Regions from separate parts of the Paenibacillus sp. MAH-35 genome, predicted to be linked through region 4. Evidence: riboswitches for the same ligand, from Rfam matches in the RefSeq annotation. Region 4 holds a riboswitch; each other region holds the start of a gene.
What was found. A riboswitch is a leader RNA that binds a small molecule or an ion and turns the genes downstream of it on or off. The one in region 4 is predicted to bind cobalamin.

Region 1 (5,085 bases), on a different contig from region 4:
ATAATAACCGGGCTGCTTCCCGGTACGTAGATGGATTTGTAGTCTTTTTTATAGTCTATTTTATTGCTCATGGCGATCACTCCTCTTACACGTTTGACACTACTATATACTAGTAAATACGACAACAGCATGTCATATTTTATCATATAGTTTTGACATGTGGCTCTGTACCGGGTTATTGCGCGCACCACAAAGAAGCAGGCCGCCGGACACCGCCGACAGCCTGCTTTCCTTATGGTGATCTCTACAATCAGATCGCCTTATCGCCCAGCCAGCGCTCCATCTCCTCGGCATCAAAAGGAGGATAGATATCCGGATGCAGCATATGGCCCAGTTTGCTCAAGCCCGCTACAAGCAGCGGCGACGGCCGGCAATACAGCGATTCCTCCATGACACGAATCCGTCCCTCGGTGACGGCCCGCATTCCTTCGGAACCGGGACGGTTGCGGACGACGTCCGGCTTGACCTGCTGTTCTCTGACGCCGACCCAGGCGAGTAAAATATAGTCCGGGTCGCGGCGCAAAACGTCGTCCCAATCGGTCTTGACCTTGGCCGCGGGCTCATCGGCGAATACGTTGACGGCACCGGCCAGCTCGCTGACGCCGGTCAGCCAGTTGCCGCCGGCAGGCGTGAACACCGGCTTGGGCCACCATTCCCAATAGAGGGAGGGCTTGTCGACGCAGCGCCGGCTCAATTCCGCATAATAAGCGAGGCGGTCCTCGTATTTGGTACGGGCCGCTCTGGCCCGCTCCGGTTCGTCCAGCGCTTCGCCAAGGGCGGTCAGGCATTCGGCGATATCCGTCAGCGTTTTGGGATTAAGCGTAATATACGGCAAGCCCCGTTCCTCCAGGGCGGCGATGTTCTTCTCCATGCCGGGTACCGTCAACGACGCCAGCACCAGATCCGGACGCAGCGCCTCCACCGCATCCATATCAATGTTCAAATCCGAGCCGAGCTTCGGCAGCCCGTTCGTGCTGGACGGCCAGTCTGTATACTTATCGACCCCGACGATATGACGGTCGAGCCCCATAAAACCTAGCAATTCCGAATTGCTAGGACTGATCGATACGATTCTCATAGCATGACACTCCCTTCGGCTTCCTTAACGTGAGTGACTGTCTCTTATTTGATCAGATCGGGATAGATGCCTTTTGCAATCGTTCGCAAGCCATCCACAATGCGGGGGCCCGGGCGGTTCAGCGTATCCTGATCGACGCCGACGAGCTGGTTGTTTTTGACGGCATCGATTTTATCCCATCCGTTGCGTCCTTTGATGATTTGGTCAAGCGTAAGACCCGCTTTGTCTTTCGTGCCGGTCGTATAGAAAATGACGGCAGGGTTGTCCTGGATAATTTTCTCTTCGTTGATCTTGTTGTAGCCTTTCGTATCCGCAGCGATATTAACGCCGCCGGCCAGCGTCAGCACTTCGTCCATAAACTCGCCCTTGCCGACCGTCCAGCCCGGCGAAAACTCGATGTATACTTTTTTCTTCTGGTCCGGCTTGACGGTGCCGACGGCGGTTTTGATGCTGTCGATGTCTTTCTTCATCTTGTCGGCCAGTTCTTTGGCTTCCTTATTCTTATCGGTCAATTGTCCGATAATCAAAACGTTGGCGATAATATCGTCGATCGATTTCGGTTCGAATTTGTACAGCGGCAGGTTCAGTAAGCGCAGCTTGCCCAGCGCGTCGTCCTTGATGGAAATGCCGGTAATGACCAGGTCGGCATTCGCCGCCAGAACCGCTTCCACGTTCGGAGCGGAAACGCCGCCCAGCTTCGGCTTCGACTTCGCCTCTTCCGGATAGTTATCGAAATCCGTTACGCCGACGATCCGGTCGCCCAATCCGAGCGCGAACAAAATTTCCGTTTCGGCCGTGGAAGTGGAAGCGATGCGATGAGGCGCTTTTTGCAGCGTTATTTCGGTTCCGGTCGTATCTTTCAAGGTAAGCGGGTATTTGGTGGCGGTGGCAGCGGCATCTGTTTGTTTGGGGGCCGCCGTCTCTCCCGCCGGGGACGCCCCGTTTTTCACAGCAGATTCTTCCCCGCTCTTCGCCCCGCAAGCAGCGATCGAGAAGCTAAGAAGGATAACGAGTAGTAGTGCGGCAATCTTGTTCATGAAGCGTTTCGTTCCTCTCCGGTTTGGAATAATAGAGAACGGCTTGAAGGTGCTGAAAGCCCGTATCCGCCGTACGGCGCAACATCAAAAACCCCGTTCCGGAGGAAGGGGCAGCACATCAAGGATTTGCCAGGCACGGCGCAACGGCGAAACGCCGCCATGACGCCAAAAAAACGGCGCTGCAGCGCGTCGCGCCCGTCACCGGTCCGCTCACGCGCATGGCTGCAACCATGCTGGTAAAGATCAAATCGCTGGATAGCCCAATCCTTTTCCGCGAAGGATGTCGTTGGCTGAAGCGCAGATAGGCAGGTTTCCTGGCTCTCGGGCATTGCGAGTTCCCCGCCTTCCCATCCCTCGTAAGGAACAGTGGCTTGTGGAGTTCTCCCCGATACACAGTGGCGGGACCGCGCCGGATTCGCACCGGCTTCCCTTTTAACCCGGCATCCGGTCGTCTTGCACCGAACACTGGGCACCTACTGGCTGATACAGTTCTTTCACTAGAGTCAAGCTCATTTCACTCTGGCGATTATACCATAGCATGGGCTGGGATGCTATGCTTGTTTCAATTTGCTCACTCGGCCGGTGGAAGGACCACGTCCAAGGAAGATAGGATCGCTTTATAATCGTGTCCCGTTCGTTTTCGAAGAACCATGTACGGGTACCTCTCAAATGCATTGGGCATAAACTGAGCTATGTCATTGTGGAGAGGATGTTTACCTTGTTTCCTTATCGCCCGGAAATTCATCAATTTCCCTATTCCGATTATTGGTTTCGTCCCCGCGGACATTATAGTTCCCCCTATTCCGAAGGCGGATTGCACTGGAGGCGTCGCGCTTTAGAATCGGACGAAAGCTGGCGGATGTCCGACCAGCAGCGACTTACCTTCGTGCTTGTGCATGGCTCTTGGGCCGACGCTCACTTTTGGGACGGCGTAGCTGCGGCGCTGCGCAGTCAAGGGCATGACGTTCATACGCCGGAGTACGCAGGTCACGGCACAGATCCGAACAAACATGTCTCGCATGCGATGATCACGAAGTCCGTCGTCGACTTTATCACGAGGCTCAACCTGCGCGATATCGTTCTCGTCGGGCACAGCTTCGGCGGATCGGTCATCCAGAAGGCGGCCGAACAGATACCGGACCGCATCAAGCGTCTTGTGTTCTGGGACGCGTTCGTCCTGAAAGACGGCGAGTCGGTTGCCGATCAGTTGCCGCCTCAGACAAGGCAAGGCTTCGAGCAGCTCAGAGCCGGATCGGAGGACGATACCATCCCGCTTCCGTTTCCGCTGTTTCGGGAGTTGTTCGTCAATACGGCAACGTTGGAGCAAGCCAAACAGTTTTATACAAGTGTCCGTCCGGAACCGGCGAAGCCGCTTTTCGAGAAACTGGATCTTCAAGTGTTCTATACGCTGCCTACGCCCAAAAGCTATGTCTATTTCTATCAAGACAACGCACTGCCGCAAGGAGAAGGCTTCGGCTGGAATCCGCATATGTCCACACGGCTAGGCCTGTTCCGCCTGATCGTCGGCGACGGGGACCATTTTACGGATACGTGCACAAGGCCGGCCATGGTGGCGCAGAAGCTTTATGAGGCGGGCCGGGATTGATCGGGGACCGAATTGTACCCATGATGTTACTGTGGAGGAGTCTGGATCAGATTGTCCGAATGGATGAACGGTTGGCTTTTCAGAATACGAGAGGGTCTATCAGCTCATTCCAGTGCACCAACGGTCGGCCCGTATGGTCTACGGCCATCGTTCCAGTATACACCCGTTCCTTGTGCAGGCAGCCCTCCGTCATCAAATGCTGCCAGACCGCTTGCAGAAATACAGAGGTCAGGAGTGGCGGCACTTCGTTCATGTTCTGCCACTTCGGCTGCCCCTCCTCGGATGTTGTCAGTTCCGTCCGCATCACTTCTCCGGTATAGACATACTGCACCCGGATTTCCGCTTCCTTTTGCCGCATCAGTATGTAACGGAGACGCATCTGATAGATTTCTTCGCGCCTCAGTCCCGTTTCTTCTTCAATTTCCCTATAACAGGCCGCAAGCGGATCATTCAGTTCATCCGGCTCCATATGCCCGCCGATTGCAGCGTAAAACGGTTCAGACCGGCCTTGCCACTTGGAGGCCGGCTTATTCATCAACAAGACTTGATCGCCCCTGAACAGAAAGGCGGAGGCCAACTGCCTCAACTTCATCTCCACTTCAAATCCTCCTCCTATCTGTGTTATAGCATCCTCATTCTAGTATATGTGCCTATAATGATTGCTTGTCGTGTTGTCTTAATCCTCGGTACTATAGCATTCTTTGAAAATCTAACAAATCACTTGATCAAATCCTATAGGCCGAATTCGGCTTACTTCTGAACTCGACCTGATTGATTCGCCGGAGCAGGCAAATGAATTCACCTGACCTCCATCCTGTATGTACGATCCCTGATATAGTTGAATAATCCTCGGGTACTCCTTTTCGTAAGTAAGATCGTGCTAGCGTTGTTTAGTTTTACGTCCTTTCGTTCTAGTTTCAGCCGCCCCGCCAACTGATTCCATATTCCATTCGTCGTAATGAGCTTTACAGACACCCATTCCGTAAACAGACTCTTCGCACTTCCACGCCGCGCAAGTTATTTTTTTCATTTCGGACTTATCTTCCTGAATGTTATCTTCTTTCATTATGATTGCCTCCTCTTCCTTATCGGAGTAATTCCTGCCATGCTTTCATTTTATCCTAAATTGGATTTACTTTGAACTATCTGATAGCTTACATAAGCTTTGCGGATTTTATCTGCCGCGGAAAATACGTAATACTTTTGAGTGTGCCGAAAAGCATTTCTGACACATATTCAAAAGGCCGTCGAAATAATCGGCGGCCTTTTGAATATGGATAACCATCAAACTGGAACAGTAACGCAAGACCTGTTATGCGAACATGTAGTCTATTAATACATCGGGGTGCTGCTAAAAACAATCG
Region 2 (5,085 bases), on a different contig from region 4:
CGGCCAGCCACCGGGCAAGCTCCTTGCGGGCAAACGAACCAAGCGGCTTGCCGTCCAGCCGGATCTCGCCCGAATCGGCCCGCTCCACTCCGGATATCAGCTTCAGCAGCGTCGATTTCCCGCTCCCATTCGGCCCGATAATACCGAACGTCTCCCCTTCCTTCACGGCAAACGACACTTCCTCCAAGACGGCGCGGCTGTCGAACGACTTGGATATTCCTTTTACCTCGATCATACGATCAACCTTTCATCGTCTTCTTTTGTCTGGAGAGCAGATAGGCGAAAAACGGGGCCCCGAGAAAAGCCGTCACGACGCCGAGCGGAATTTCCGTCGGACTCAGCACCATCCGGGCGAGCGTATCGGCCCACAAGACGTAGATCCCCCCGAACAGGAGCGATAACGGAATTAGCAGCCGATAATCGGGACCGACCAGCAGCCGGACCAGATGAGGCGTAATCAGACCGACGAAGCCGATGACACCGCACACCGATACGGCTACGGCCGTCAGCATCGTCGAGACGATCAGGACGTTCCGCTTCGTCCGGTCCACCTGGACCCCCAGATGGGCGGCATGCCGCTCGCCAAGCGCGAACAGATTCAGCGAACGGCCGTAAGGAATCAGGAAAACGGCGCCGATCACGAGGTATAGCGCAACGACTGACGTATATGGCCAGCCCCGCAAAGCGAGACTGCCCATCAGCCAGAACAGGATTTCATTGACGACCTTGTTCGCGGACATCGCCACCATAAAGGAAACGAGCGCGCTTAAAAAGGACGAAACGACCACACCTGACAAAATTACCGTCTCCGTGCGGAACTTCCCTTGTATTCCGGCGAGCCGGAACACGATCCCTAATGTAATGCTGCCGGTAATAAAAGCGACGATTGGAATCGTCCAAATGCCGAATAAGGCATAATGAAGCCCGAATAAAATAAGAAACGCTGCTCCGACCGACGAGCCCGAAGCGACGCCGAGCGTATACGGATCGGCCAGCGGGTTGCGCAATACGCCCTGAAACCCCGCCCCGGCGATCGACAGCGCCGCTCCGATAAGTACGCCCAGCACAATACGCGGCAGACGAACCTTCATAATAATCTGCTCCGACGATTCAGGCCAGATGACCGGAACCGATTCCCCGAGCCACGGCACCTGCTTCAGCAAAATTCCCCACACATGAGGAATCGGAATCCGCGCAGAGCCAAGCGACAAGCTGACTACGACGGAAAGAAGAAGGAGCACGATGCCGGCCCCTCCCCATAACAGCAGCTTCTTCTTCATTTATTTCACCAGATCGGGATATATCGCTTTGGCGACATCCGCAAGCGCCTTCGTGATGCGAGGTCCCGGGCGCGCCAGCAGACTGTCGTCCAGCCCGATCACCTTACTGTTTTTAATCGCATTGATTTTGTCCCAGCCTCCGCGGCTGCGGATCGTTTTCTCCAGATCGGGAACGCCTTTGGCGAACAAGATGACGTCCGGATTGGACTGGATGATCTTCTCTTCGCTGATCTGCTTCCAGCCCTGCAGGTCGGAAGCGACGTTGACGCCGCCAGCCAGCGTGATCAGGTCGTCCATGAATTCGCCTTTGCCGACCGTCCAGCCGGGGGAAAATTCGATATATACTTTCTTCTTCTGGTCTTCCTTCAGCCCTTTCAGAGCGTCCGCGACCTGCTGCTTTTCCTTCTTCATCTGTTCGGCGACTTTTTCCGCCTGCGCCTGGGTATCTGTAATTTGTCCGAACAGAAGAACGCGCTCGATCGCGGCGTCAATCGTTTTCGGGTTCGTCTGGAACAAATTCAACTTCAGCTCGTTCAGCTTCGCCACCGAATTTTTGTTCAGCGACAGCCCGGCGAATACGATATCCGGGTTAGCTGCGATTATCGCTTCCGGATTTCCTTGCAGATCGCCCATTTTCGGCTTGCTTTTCGCTTCCTCCGGGTAATCGTCGAGATTCGACACGCCTGCGATCTTGCTGCCGAGCCCCAGCGCGAACAGCACCTCCGTCTCGGTCGGAGACAGCGATACGATGCGTTCCGGCGCCTTCGCGAACGTAAACTCCTTGCCGGAGTCGTCCTTGATCGTAAGCGGGTAGGAAGTCTTTTTGCCTGCGGCTTCCGCGCCGGTTGCAGCCGAACCTCCGGTTGCCGGTGCCGGCTCCTTGACGCCCACTTCTTGCTTTTGACCGCATGCCGCGAGCGCGAACGCAAGCGTGACGGACAGCAGAAGCATGATCAGCTTCTTCATGGTTGCTCCCTCTCCTTTACAGTTACTCTCCTTGCACGAACGTTCCCCCGATTCCTCCGACCCGACTCACAACAGAAACCCCCCGTCCTAGACCGGAGGGGGGCAGCAAACACGGGTAATCGCGCATCCGCACGAATACATGAAATTCCCGAATGTTGCCGGCTCCTTTTCCTCGAAGGAAGCAGTGCATAAACGCAACAGGCAGGTCTCCTGACTCATAGAATGCGCCCGATACTCAAGCGCCGCTTCTTCCGCCTTCCCGTCTGCGTCAGACAGTGGCCTAGTGGAGGAAGCTTCTATATCACAGTGGCGGGACCGTGTCGGACTTGCACCGACTTCCCTTTTAACCCGGTCGCATGCTGGCTTCCGGGCACCTGTTGACAGCGATTCATTCCGCAGCGGCGAAACGTTTGCGGACATCTTGCTTACGGATCGATTATAGGCTATATCCGGCGGGTTTACAATACATCTCGTACAAATGCCATGCGTGCCGTCAGCCTTTCTCCGCTCCCCCATACGACCCTAATATGCGGATCCTCGTTATGAAAACCGAACCCGCCGAGTCTCCCTCCTGATTCCCCCTAAAATGTGCTCTCCATATGTCGATTCCGGAATTCCGGTTCGCCTTGAGAGCCGGGCCGCAAGGACTAGCTGCGCACCGGCAAAAGGCGCCCAGTCGCCCAAGCGCTTAACTCTATCCATGCCTAGTTGTTATCGCTCACTGCCGCTGATCCGTACTTCCTGCATTCATCTGCCGGCTCACTTCCTGCAAAATCAGCTCCTCCGTCTCGGGTACAAAGCGGCTCTTGAAGCCGATCGTGAACGGGTGATCCGCTTCGTATCCGCCCTCCTTGAGAATGCGGCGGGTCGGGATGTACGAATAAACGCCGTTGGAGTAGCCGAGCACGATCAGCTTCCGGTCCGGGCAGCCGCGCTTCAGCATGAGCGAATATTCGGTCGGGATTTCGCTTTCCAGCGCTGCGAGCACAACCCGATCCGACAGTTTCCAGGTTTGCACATACAGCGGAAGCTTCGTCTTCACGACGCCCCTTTGCTCCGCCTTGATCGTCCGCTCCGCCGCGCGGCGATAAAATTCGCCCGCCTCCCCGCTGAGCAACTGGGCCATCTTCCGCTCGTCGGGAGCCCCTGCGGACAAGTCGATGCTGGCCAGCTCCGAACAGAACGGACCTTCGATCCCGGCAAACGTCCCATCCGTCAGGAGACGGCGCACCTCGCTCGCCAATTCGTCGCCTGCGGCTTGCATCTCCGCGGTCGAGCATACCTTGAAGCGGCCGCCCTCCGCACTATGGCGCGGCTTCAGATCGCCGGCGGCGCCTTGCAGGAAGACCGCGATCTCTCCGGGACGCTCGTCCTCCAGCCTTGAAGCACCGAGAACAAACCCGATCTGCCGACTGCTCCTACATACCTTTCACCGGAACCGGCCCTTACTCCTTCCACGAACCCAGCATCGCACCTTTGACAAAATGACGCTGCATCAGCGGGTACCACAAAAAGAGGCTGTTCCAAAAGTCATTTTGCGATTTCTTGAGCCCGCTTAGAATCGATTTTCCTTAAGAAAAAAGACCCCAGCTTCCACTTTAGTGTGGAAATTGAGGTCCTCTCGTTCGGAAATGAGAATGTTGCTATATCAAGCGAACACTGTCGGGACAGCCCTTCCCCCCCAGGTTCATCCAACGCGTCCCGTCTATTTCTCCGCCATCGCTTTCAAAACCTGCTTCGCTTTCACTTCCTTGTCCTTGACGCGAACGGTGATGAACGCGACCACTTCTTCGCCTTTGTAGCCGGCATCCTTCAACAGTTTCGTATCTTTCAGCGGAATGCCGACCAGCGTCCCGTTGTGTACGCCTTCAGGGAAATCTTCCTTCTTAAGCGTATCGCCGAGATCGATCATCCCGTCTTCCTGTTTGAATGCGTCGAATTGATCTTTGGGCAGAACGAAAATGCCATGATCGCCCGCGGCGAGCTCCACGATCATCTTCTGCGGCTCGAAGATCGGACTGACGCTGAACGTCACGGTCGGAGTTTCCCCCAGCTTGGCCTGAAGTGCATTTTTGAGCTCGTCCTGTTTGTTAAACGGCGAATTTTGCGGGAACATCATAAAGACGGAAATATCCGCCTTCGGCCCTCCGCATGCGGTCATCAGCGCCGCCACGATCATTAGAGCCGCAGCCAGCAGACCCGCCCTCCGGAATTTCGCTTTCATCTCTCTTTCCCCTCCACTCGTTCTGAAAAAACTTCTTGTTCTATGATAGCACGGGGAACCGCTAAACGAAAGTTGGAGGACGGCTGCCGTCCGGCCGGGGCCACGTCTTCATCAAGCTTCGTCTGCGACAAAAAATCCGCCCCTTCCTCCGGCGAACCGGAAGTCTGGAGCGGACCGAAATCCGTTTATTTGAAATAGACGTTCTTGAGGCTTTTCTCGTCCCGGCCGACCGTCGCATACCGGTAAAAGTGCTGGTAGTGCGCTTTGTACAGCTGCCCGTTTTTCGAGGGCGAGTACGTTAAATACAGCTGGCGGCGGCTTACGCTCGCCGTATTCGGACCGCTTCTGTGCGGAGTGAACGAATGGAACAGGATTAGATCGCCCGGATGCGTCTCGACGATTTGGCCTTTGGACAGGTCGATCTCGGCAATTTCTTCCTGATTCATATTGCGCAGCACGCCCGGAGTCGAACGGAGCCGGTCATGATAGCCGGGAAACAGCTCGAGTCCGCCGTTCTCTTCCGTCGCTCCGTCGATCGCCACCATAACGGAGATCAGCCCCTCCATCGGAAAACCTTGCCACCACGCGGCATCCTGATGCATCGTATAACCCGCT
Region 3 (5,085 bases), on a different contig from region 4:
GGTTGAATAACGTGGCGCGGTCACTGACCAATATTTTCTTCTTGTACGTCCGTGTGCTGAGTATTTCCTCCGCGAAATAAAAGGAATTATATTCGCCTTGCTCAAAGGCCAGGCACGGGAAGTCATCCAAATCTTCGATGTCCAGCAGCGACTTGGAGGCAAGCGGATGCTCCTCACTGATGAATACGTGCGCTTCCGCTTGGAACAGCGGATGAAATCGCAGCTCGTTGTCCTTTAATATCTTCTGAATCACCTTTCGATTGAATTCGCTCATATAGATGATTCCGAGCTCGCTTTTCATATTCCGTACATCTTCGATAATCTCGTAGGTGCGTGTTTCGCGCAGCGTACACTCGTACTCATCCACGTTAAGCTCCTTCAGCAGACCGACGAAAGCCTGTACCGAGAAGGCGTAATGCTGTGTTGAGATCGAGAACAGTTTCTTCGAAGGCTTACGATTCATATACCGCTGCTCGAGAAGCTCGGCTTGCTCCACGACTTGCCTGGCGTAGGATAAAAACTCCGCTCCGTCGCTTGATAGCACGATTCCCTTGGACGATCGAAGGAAAATCTCAATACCCGCTTCCATCTCGATTTCTTTCACCGCGTTGGACAAGCTCGGCTGCGAAATAAACAGCCTCTTTGCCGCTTCGCTTATGGAGCCGCAACTAACGATGGTCAGAATATATTTCAATTGCTGCAAGGTCATTGGAATCCCCCTTCACTCCAGAATTTGCTCCGTTTCACCCGTTCTAGCAATTGCCCGATCCGCAACTCCACTCGCTACCTGTCCTGCATTGGCAGACCCTAAACGGATGCTCCTTGATCCATTCAGAAACAATGAGATAAACATTGTCTTTCATATAAGGGCTAAACGCGGGATCTTCCATAATTGCAACCTGCTCTGGGATGGTATCAAGCAGCATAACCTCGTCGGTTTCAAACCCATCCGGCAACTCTCTAAGAATGCTCACCTTGGAGATATAAATATTTTTCACAAATACAAGATGACCCTGCTCATAGATTAAATATTGTCCTATCCTTTCAATCGACTCAAGCTCCCCGCCAGCCTCTTCATCCATCTCCCTGATAACCGTTTGTATAATTGACTCGCCTTCCTCTCTATTTCCCCCAGGTAATTCCCATCCGCGGCAACGATGTCTAACAAGAACCAATTTCCCTTTGTAAAAGGCGAAAATCAGCACACAGTTAGCTTCTTCCATTAGACACGTCTTCGTTAGTATGATTTTTTGATTGGGCAAGGCTCCAGGAAACTCATACTTCACACTTACCACCAACTTACTTTTATTTAATAACGGCTACTCCGCGTTTGACTCCCCATTTTTATCGAACGCCGGGGCGCACTCTATGAAACATGGTATCGGCTCGTGCCGCATCTGCTAACAACAATAAAAGGCGTCTTCCCTGTGAAAAAAAACATAGGGAAAGACGCCTGCATAATCTACATTATGACGGTTCATCTAACACCTCCCTATCTCCCGTAGGTACAGCAGTGCTGTCAGAACAGGCAGGTCTCCTGGCTCCGGAATCGTCACTCGGCAGCGGCCTTCCCGATCCATGTAGATCAGTGGCTGGTTGAGCTGCCTGCTCCTCCGTTACAGTGGCGGGACCGCGTCGGTATTGCACCGGACTTCCCTATTAAGTCAGAACGACAAGCACGCTCGCCGATCAGACACCTGTTCTCGATTATGCAATTTATACAAAATTAAATATATCTACATCTTACTCGACAATGAACGATAAAAACAAATGTCCCTTTGCCTAATATCCAGTAGTGGAGACTTCCTTCCTATATCACAATATACTAAAAACGCTAATATGTTCTAAACCACTATGCTCAATAACCCACTGAATTCCTCAAAATAGCAATATTTTCTTGAAGGAACGTCTGATTTTTTTTAATTCCTCTGTTTTTACACCAAACAACTGAGCTGAAAGCATCGTAAATATCATAAAGCGGCAGCACTCTTTCCAGAGCCAACATAGGTCGAATCGATTGATAACCTTCAATGAACGGTATCTTTGTCCTCGGATTGACTTCCCAAATATATCGATTGACTTTCGTAAAATCGATTTCCGACGATCCGCCACGGGCACTCTCGAAATCAATAATGCCGGCAACCTCGTTACCATTCACCAATATATTGCCTGGCCTAAAATCCATGTGAACCATGCAGGGTCCGTCCGGGTCCGGTAAAGCAGAGAACACTCGATCAAAGTGAAGAATACATCTTTCATACAATTCTGGTTCGAGAATTTCTTTGCATGGCTCTTTCCACTTTTCAAAATTACTTTGGATATGTAATCTCCAATTATTTTGCTCAAGTAACTTATAACCATCGGTTAGATGGTAACCATACCCAGGAGTTTGAACCTCATGGAGCTTAGCATGATACATGCCAATTTGAAAAGAGAGTTTCTCATCAATGACTCCTGTACAAGGCACACCTTGGATGGCTGAAAGAAGCAATGCTCCCGTAATAGTTTCATCCCCATACCAAATGTCCAATACCTTAGGAACAGGTATTATATCTTTTAATGTTTCAAGTATCTGAAATTCACGGAATAGTTTATCCTTGTTAAATGGAATTTTTACAAAAACGTTTTCTCCACTGGCAAGAGTAAGTTTGTATACATCGGAACTAAAGGACTCTGGAACATCTTCTATATTCAAGACGTTCAACTTTAGCTTTTCTATAACTTTTAGAATGGAACTCATATGTTACCCCCTGCTTTGGAGCGATTCTTCCAAATTGTTTCTCTGAAAGCTGAGTTTATTCCAATATGTTACATATACCATAATCTTGTCCCAGTACCAAGCCCCCTTTTCGAGGGGCCTCCAGACAATGGTCAAACCAGCATATTCCATCCAAAAAAAAGAAGCCACTCCACTGTCAGGAGTGACCATGAGTTCATTGCTTGTGCAAGTGAGTTCGCGAAGCGATAACATATTGAGCCTGCCAATCTGTCTTAAAACTGACTGGAATCTTTTGTTCTCCAGATCTCCGTCGCCCGCTTCCCCGCGCGAAGCTTAAACGGGATCGAAATACGTATTGTCGTTTACGACCGTGCCGGTCCCCGAATCGACAATGCCGGTTGAGCTTTGCAACCTCGTCCCGAAGATCAGTTGGTTGCCGTGAATCCGATTGTAGCTGTCTACGGCTGCGTTTACTTTGATCGCATTGTCCGACCCGTTGCGGACTTCATACTTCGAGGTCGCGTCCGGAACGGTCGTCCAGGCTGTAGTCACGACAGCGACTTTCGTGGTGCCGTTATACGAGGCAACATTTCGTTTCTGCCCGATCCCCGTTCCCGCCACGATAAAGAGCAGCATCCCGTTATATTCGCCCGATCCCGCGGACGCCGTCGACGCCAGCGTAATCGAATTCACGCCGCCCGCCGTGGCAGTGCCCGCATTTTTCAACCGATTGCGGATGATGTTGCCCTGGATGCTGTTGAAGCTCGACGCCGTCGCGAGAGATATATCCGCCCCGCCGGTATTGCCGCTTTCGTCAATGCAGTTACCAAAGACCTGACAATGGGTAACCGTCGCCATACGTACGCTGGTCGATTTCACATTCGTAAACAGGTTGTTGGCTACCTGCACGCCCGAGGACATTTTCACGTCGATGGCGACCCCGTTCGGGTTGCGTATCAAATTCCCTTCCACCAAATGATTTTTAATAATCGACATGTAGACGGCCCCCTGATACGTATACAGCACGTCAACGATGTTGTTCTTGAAAGTAACGTTATTGACGTTCCAAACCGAGCTAAACGCGCCTGTTTCCGTGCCGACAAACCGGTTCGATTCGACGACAATGTTTTCGACCGTACCGACTCTCCCGTTCAGGGCCAATCCGCCATTGGCGTTGTTTTGGAACAGGCAGTTCACGATCGTCACTTTTCGGCAAATCCCGCCTGTGTCGGGCTCGATGTCCATCCCGCATTGGGGCAGCGTACCTCTCGTATTCTCGAACGTGCAGCCGTCGAAGAGCACGTTCTCGCAGTACGTCACGCTGACACCCTGCCTGCGGTTGTTGTCGCAGCGTACGTTGAAGAAAGCGACATCCCTGCTGCCCGTTTTTACGCGGTCCTGCCCGACCACCGCCCCGTCGCCCCAGCAATTGGCCAGGTACAGGTTGCGAATCCGCACGTGCGTGGAGCCGCCGATGCCGATGGCGTACCCTTGCTCGCCGGTCGTCCCTGTATGCTCGTCCCGCTCGCCGATAATTTTCCCGCCGCCCTTTATGGTTACATTTTGTTTGCCGAAAATGTTGATGACATAATACCGTCCGGCGGACGTCGGTTTTGCTTTTAACACGGCTTGCGGGCTTATAACGATCGTCGTATTATCCTTCGCCTCAATGCCGGCGGACAAATCCCCGAGGCCCGATGCGTCCGCATCGATCAGGTAGACGCCTTGCGGAATGTAGGCCGTGACGTTCCCGCCGCCGATCGCGTCGTTGATCGCCTGCGTATCGTCGGTCACCCCGTCGCCCTTCGCCCCGAACCATTTTACGTTGACCGTTCCGGCGTCGTGCACCCGTTTGAACCGTTTGCCGCCGGTAGTCACGACGATCGTACCGGTATTGTCCGGACTAGAGACGTCTGTCTCGTCGTATAGGAAAATGCCTTCTTGGCCCGCATCAACTACAAAATAAGCGTCCTCCGGACGGGAATCGGCGCCGCCCCTAAGCTCAGCAAGCGTAACCTTGACGCAAAAATCGATGGAATCCAGGTCCTTCCAATGAAACTTGTCGTCACCCTTGCCATCTTTGACTTTACCGTATACGCTTTCCGTCACGTCCGATTGCCCTGAAGCAACCGGCGCACCCGTGTTTACTATTCCACTTGCCGCCAATACCGCTCCAGCTGCTCCAATCGAAGCCAACAGTTTTCTTCTGCTAATCGTTAAATCGTTCATTCCTTTCCCTCCCCATAGTTTCGTAATCGCTTACAAATCCGATGAATGAATAACTTCTTGTTTGGTTTGTCCCTTATATCCCCGGCTTCGGAGCTTCGGAGAGCTATCTATTGGCTTTTGGCCGCGATATCCCTATT
Region 4 (5,085 bases):
CTTCTGACGATGGGTGACAAAACCTTGTACCATGCCGGGGATACTTCGCTGTTCGGGGACATGAAGCTGATCGGGGAAATGAACCGGATCTCGCTTGCGGCGCTGCCGATCGGGGACAATTATACGATGGGACCGGACGATGCCGTATATGCGGCGCGCTGGCTGAATACGAAGCGGGTTATTCCGCTGCATTACAATACGTTTCCGGTGATCGAGCAGGATGCGGGACGGTTCGCCGTGATGCTCAAAGAGCACGGGATCGAATGTTATCCGCTGAAGAGCAAGGAAAGCATTTCGCTGTAAGTTAGCTTGATGATTGCTGTGGATGGAAGGTCTTTTGTCATCCCTTTGACGAAAGGCCTTTTCGCTTCCATGTACCGGGGCGGGAAAACGGTTCCGCAACCGCTGGGCGCCTGTGATATAATGAAGCGTAAATGCCTGAGCAACCGCTACTGGAACGGCAGCCGCCGAGGCAAAGGAGTCCTGATATTTCAATGATCATTGTACGCAATCTAACCCGAACTTTACCCGAAGGCCAGGCGATTTTGTCCAAAGTGAGCTTTCAGGTCGACAAAGGCGAATTCGTCGGCTTGATCGGAGCGAGCGGAAGCGGCAAATCGACGCTGCTCAGCTGTATCGCCCTCCAGCAAAGATGGACGGAAGGGCAGTTGATCTTGGATGGAACGGAGCTGTCCGACAAAAATGTGATGGACAAGCTCAAGCTGCGCAAGGACTGGGCGTACCTCGAGGAGCGTCCTGCCCTCAATCTCAAAAAGAACGCGCTCAAAAACGTATTCAGCGGGCGGTTTTTCCAACTGCCGTTATGGCGCAAACTAACCGGTACGGTGTCTACCGAGGAGCATATCCGGGCGATGGACTACCTGGAGCGGGTCGGACTGATCGATAAAGCGAAGATGCTTCCCGCCGAGAAGCTTAGCGGGGGCGAACAGCAGCGTGTGGCAATCGCACGGGCGCTGGCGCAAGGCGCGAAAGTCATCCTGGCTGACGAGCCGACCAAGGGGCTGGACCCGGAATCGGCGGGTAAAGTGCTGCAGGATCTGCGCGCGCTGTGCAAGGATCAGGACTTGATCGTTATCTGCGCCATGCAGAATCTGGAGATGGCGGAGAGAAACGCCACCCGGCTGTGGGGCTTGTCGGGCGGCCGGCTCGTGCTGGACATCCCGGCCCGCAAATTGACGCAAAGAGAAAAGGACATGATCCTGTAACCTCCAAAAACAGACATCGGAAAGGAAGCGACCAGATCAAGATGAATATGCTGCTGGATGGAAAAACGGCGCTCGTTACGGCGGGCAGCAAAGGACTTGGCAAAGCGAGCGCGCTTGAATTCGCCCGGGAAGGGGCGAACGTCGTCATCTCGAGCCGCAGCTCCGACCATTTGCGGCAAGCCAAGGAAGAGATTGAACGGGAGACTGGCCGTGTAGTGCTGACGGTAACTGCCGACGTTAACCGGAAGGAAGATATAGCGAAGACGGTTCAGGCTGCTATCGATTGGACGGGGCGGCTGGATGTGCTCGTGACGAACGCAGGCGGGCCTCCGGGAGGCGGCTTCGACCAGTTCGCGGACGAAGCGTGGGAAGCGGCATTCCAGCAAAACCTGATGAGCGTCGTCAGGCTGATCCGCGAAGCGCTGCCGCATATGAGACGGCAAGGGAGCGGACGGATCGTCAACCTGACTTCGGTGTCCGTCAAGCAGCCGATCCCGGATCTGATCTTGTCCAACGTCTTTCGCGCAGGCGTGTACGCCTTGACGAAAAGTTTGTCGGCCGAGCTCGGTCCGGATTCGATTCTCGTCAATACGGTAGGCCCCGGACGGATCGAGACGGACCGGATCGTGGAGCTGGACCGTCTGGCCGCACAGAAAAAAGGGACGTCCGAGGAACAGGTTCGCGCGTTGCTGATGGGCCAAATTCCGCTGGGCCGTTACGGAACGCCGGAAGAATTTGCGAAAGCGATCGTATTTTTGGGATCGTTCGCCAATACGTATGTGACCGGTCAAGCCGTGCTTGTCGACGGCGGTATGATTCGCGCGTTGTGATCGCGAAAGGCGTCTTGAATACAGTTCAAGCAGAAATCCGCACGATTTGCGGATTTTTTTGCGTGGAACAGCTTTTTTAGAGGAGAAGACGCTTATGACAACTTGCCCGAAGCGGGTGCGCCGCATATAGATGGGGTATACGATTGTGATCGACATACAGGAGGTCGTTATCCCCATGAAGGTTTTGCAGCGAGTGGAAAAGGCGCTGGCCGTTCTGCGGCAGCCGACTGTCCGCGACTTGCGGGAAATGCTGTCGTCCCTGGCGTGTACGAAGGAGGAGCTCGCCCCCTATGTGACGGAACCGGCCCAGCTCCCCTACGGCCGTCATGTCATAGGCCGGACGGAAGAGGCGGAAGTGATCGTGATCCATATTCCGACCCGCACCGAAACGCGCATACACGATCACGGCTGTTCCGCCGGCTGCGCGTTGGTGATCGAAGGTACGCTGCGGAATACGATCTACCGAAAAGAGGGGCGGGGAGAGGCAGTCTACGCGTCCTCCGAGGCGATTCTGCGCGAAGGTCAACTGATGGATGCTCCGTTCGGTCAAATCCATCAGATGGCCAATCCGGCGTCCGGACGAACCGTATCCTTACATGTGTATGCTCCGCCGCTGTCGGGGACGAAAACGTATCGCGCCGCTGAGGAATACGTCCTGGATTATGTTATTTAATGGCGTTAATTATTACAGGCAGGAGCTTTTCCGCAGATGTCGCGGAAGCGGCTCCTGCCTTTCCCATTCTTGATTAATTTGTCCTGAGAAGATCCATTTTCACTAGTTTTTTGCAAAAGTGCGAGGCAGGGCAAACGAGGAGATGTGACGAAAATTTTTTGAAGTCGGGAATCTCAATCCCCATGCGAGATTGGCGTTTTTCCTCTCTCCGTTTTCATATTTTCATACTTAAATAGGCGGCTGAACCGATTGACAAACACAATATCTTGATATAAATTAAATTCCATGAACTACATATTGTTCGTTCGGGTGCTGATCGCCCAACTGGGCGCGATAGCTTAATAGGGAAGTCCGGTGAGAAGCCGGCACGGTCCCGCCACTGTAAGGGAGTAGCTTCAGTCCTTGGCCACTGGCACATCTAGTGCCGGGAAGGCGGACTCGAAGTGATGATCCCCGAGTCAGGAGACCTGCCCGATATCTTAGACACGTTACCTACGGTGGATAGGAAAGTGTCCGCATCGTCCTTGTGCTTGCAGGCGTTCTTTAGCATGCGCGCAAAAGGCGCATCCGGCACTTGGCTGCCGCAGATGCGTCTTTTTTAACGGAATCGGTGCGGGAGCCGCTGCCTTCGGCAAGCGGATCTTCCCATCCGAAGAGACGCTCACGGGTCTAGGGTACATAGAGAGGAGAATCCAGATGTTGATCGCTTACGACTCCAGAACGGGAAATGTGAAACGGTTCGTCAACAAGCTGAACTTGCCGGCAGTCAAGATTGACGAAGAAATGACTGTCGACGAGCCGTTCGTACTCGTTACCTATACAACCGGATTCGGGCAGGCTCCGGAGAAAACGCTGAGCTTCCTGAAACGGAACTCGGCCAGGATGATCGGCGTATGCGCGAGCGGCAACCGCAATTGGGGAGAAGGCTTCGCGCGGAGCGCGGACCGGATCTCCGACTTGTACGGGGTGCCGGTGCTGGCCAAGTTCGAACTGGCCGGAACGTCGCAAGATGTAGAGAAGTTCGTAAGGGAGGTGAACGCAGTTGCGGCATATTGAGTTGAACAACATGCTGATGCAGCGCGATCAGGACGGCTTTTTCAGCCTGGATAAAGACCGGGAAGCGGTCGAGGCGTTTATGGAGGAAGTCGGCCGCAAAAGCGTTCGTTTTGCTTCGACGGCTGAGAAGATCCGTCATATGATCGACAACGACTTTTACGAAAATGTACTGGATACATACACGATGGAGCAGGTTGAAGAGATCTATAACATCGCGCATCAATACCGGTTCGAATTCCCGTCCTACATGGCGGCATCGAAGTTTTACACGGATTACGCTTTGAAAAGCGACGACCGTTCCCTATATATGGAGCATTTCCCGGACCGCGTGGCGATCGTTGCGCTCCATCTGGCGCGCGGCGATATGGATGCGGCCCGCTCACTGACCGAATCGATGATGGAGCGCAGGCTGCAGCCGGCTACGCCTACCTTCCTGAACGCAGGCAAGAGCAGGCGCGGCGAGATGGTATCGTGCTTCCTGCTCGAGCTCGACGATTCGCTGAATTCGATCAATTACGGCATTGGTACGTGCATGCAGCTGTCCAAGATCGGCGGCGGCGTAGCCGTCAACTTGTCGAAGCTGCGCGGCCGCGGCGAGCCGATCAAGGGCGTCGAAGGCGCCGCCAAAGGCATCATGCCGGTGCTCAAGCTGATGGAGGACGCGTTCTCCTATGCCGACCAGATGGGGCAGCGCAAAGGCTCCGGAGCGGGTACTACAACATTTTCGGCTGGGACGTCATCGAATTTCTGGACAGCAAAAAAATTAACGCGGACGAGAAATCCCGCCTGAAGACGTTATCGATCGGCTTGATCGTGCCGAATAAATTTTATAAGCTGGCCGAGCAAAATGAGCCGCTTCACGTATTCGCGCCATACTCGGTATACCGGGCTTACGGCACCCATTTGGACGATATGGATATGGACGATATGTACGACGTGCTGATGGCCGACGGCCGCATTCGTAAAAAAGCGGTTATGGGAGCCAGAGACATGCTCGTCAAAATAGCCACGATCCAGCTCGAATCGGGATATCCCTACATGATGAACCGCAGCAACGCCAACCGCGCTCACGCGCTTAAAGATATCGGATCGATCAAAATGTCGAACCTGTGCACGGAAATATTCCAATTGCAGGAAACGTCGGAGATCGGCGACTACGGTCAAGCCGATATCATCCGCCGCGACATCAGCTGCAACCTGGCGTCTCTCAATATCGCCAATGTGATGGAACGGAAAAAGATCCGCGAGTCGGTGCATGAAGGGATGATCGCACTCACCGCGGTTAGCGATATGACTTTTA

Region 1: it holds a riboswitch for cobalamin, as region 4 does, so the genes downstream of both, AC3Y2E_RS15160 (ABC transporter substrate-binding protein) here and nrdI (class Ib ribonucleoside-diphosphate reductase assembly flavoprotein NrdI) in region 4, are expected to answer to the same signal.
Region 2: it holds a riboswitch for cobalamin, as region 4 does, so the genes downstream of both, AC3Y2E_RS03465 (ABC transporter substrate-binding protein) here and nrdI (class Ib ribonucleoside-diphosphate reductase assembly flavoprotein NrdI) in region 4, are expected to answer to the same signal.
Region 3: it holds a riboswitch for cobalamin, as region 4 does, so the genes downstream of both, AC3Y2E_RS20060 (NUDIX domain-containing protein) here and nrdI (class Ib ribonucleoside-diphosphate reductase assembly flavoprotein NrdI) in region 4, are expected to answer to the same signal.

What each region holds. Positions count from the first base shown of each region.
Region 1 covers NZ_JBYUPU010000012.1:343-5,427, reverse strand. Annotated here, with positions in the region: gene AC3Y2E_RS15170 (GyrI-like domain-containing protein) at 1-71, opposite strand, end outside; gene AC3Y2E_RS15165 (cobalamin-binding protein) at 251-1,078, opposite strand; gene AC3Y2E_RS15160 (ABC transporter substrate-binding protein) at 1,123-2,115, opposite strand; cobalamin riboswitch at 2,403-2,605, opposite strand; gene AC3Y2E_RS15155 (alpha/beta fold hydrolase) at 2,975-3,721, shown strand; gene AC3Y2E_RS15150 (NUDIX domain-containing protein) at 3,801-4,313, opposite strand; gene AC3Y2E_RS15145 (hypothetical protein) at 4,602-4,787, opposite strand; partial or broken gene AC3Y2E_RS15140 (hypothetical protein) at 5,054-5,085, opposite strand, start outside.
Region 2 covers NZ_JBYUPU010000002.1:416,210-421,294, forward strand. Annotated here, with positions in the region: gene AC3Y2E_RS03455 (ABC transporter ATP-binding protein) at 1-235, opposite strand, end outside; gene AC3Y2E_RS03460 (FecCD family ABC transporter permease) at 240-1,280, opposite strand; gene AC3Y2E_RS03465 (ABC transporter substrate-binding protein) at 1,281-2,246, opposite strand; cobalamin riboswitch at 2,430-2,639, opposite strand; gene AC3Y2E_RS03470 (hypothetical protein) at 2,965-3,510, opposite strand; gene AC3Y2E_RS03475 (hypothetical protein) at 3,952-4,470, opposite strand; gene AC3Y2E_RS03480 (phytanoyl-CoA dioxygenase family protein) at 4,656-5,085, opposite strand, start outside.
Region 3 covers NZ_JBYUPU010000019.1:77,190-82,274, reverse strand. Annotated here, with positions in the region: gene AC3Y2E_RS20065 (LysR family transcriptional regulator) at 1-709, opposite strand, end outside; gene AC3Y2E_RS20060 (NUDIX domain-containing protein) at 753-1,223, opposite strand; cobalamin riboswitch at 1,511-1,716, opposite strand; gene AC3Y2E_RS20055 (phosphotransferase family protein) at 1,859-2,740, opposite strand; gene AC3Y2E_RS20050 (right-handed parallel beta-helix repeat-containing protein) at 3,053-4,948, opposite strand; gene AC3Y2E_RS20045 (ABC transporter substrate-binding protein) at 5,056-5,085, opposite strand, start outside.
Region 4 covers NZ_JBYUPU010000022.1:58,467-63,551, forward strand. Annotated here, with positions in the region: gene AC3Y2E_RS21515 (metal-dependent hydrolase) at 1-303, shown strand, start outside; gene AC3Y2E_RS21520 (phosphonate ABC transporter ATP-binding protein) at 495-1,226, shown strand; gene AC3Y2E_RS21525 (SDR family oxidoreductase) at 1,268-2,056, shown strand; gene AC3Y2E_RS21530 (cysteine dioxygenase) at 2,232-2,729, shown strand; cobalamin riboswitch at 3,020-3,218, shown strand; gene nrdI (class Ib ribonucleoside-diphosphate reductase assembly flavoprotein NrdI) at 3,426-3,785, shown strand; partial or broken gene nrdE (class 1b ribonucleoside-diphosphate reductase subunit alpha) at 3,772-5,085, shown strand, end outside.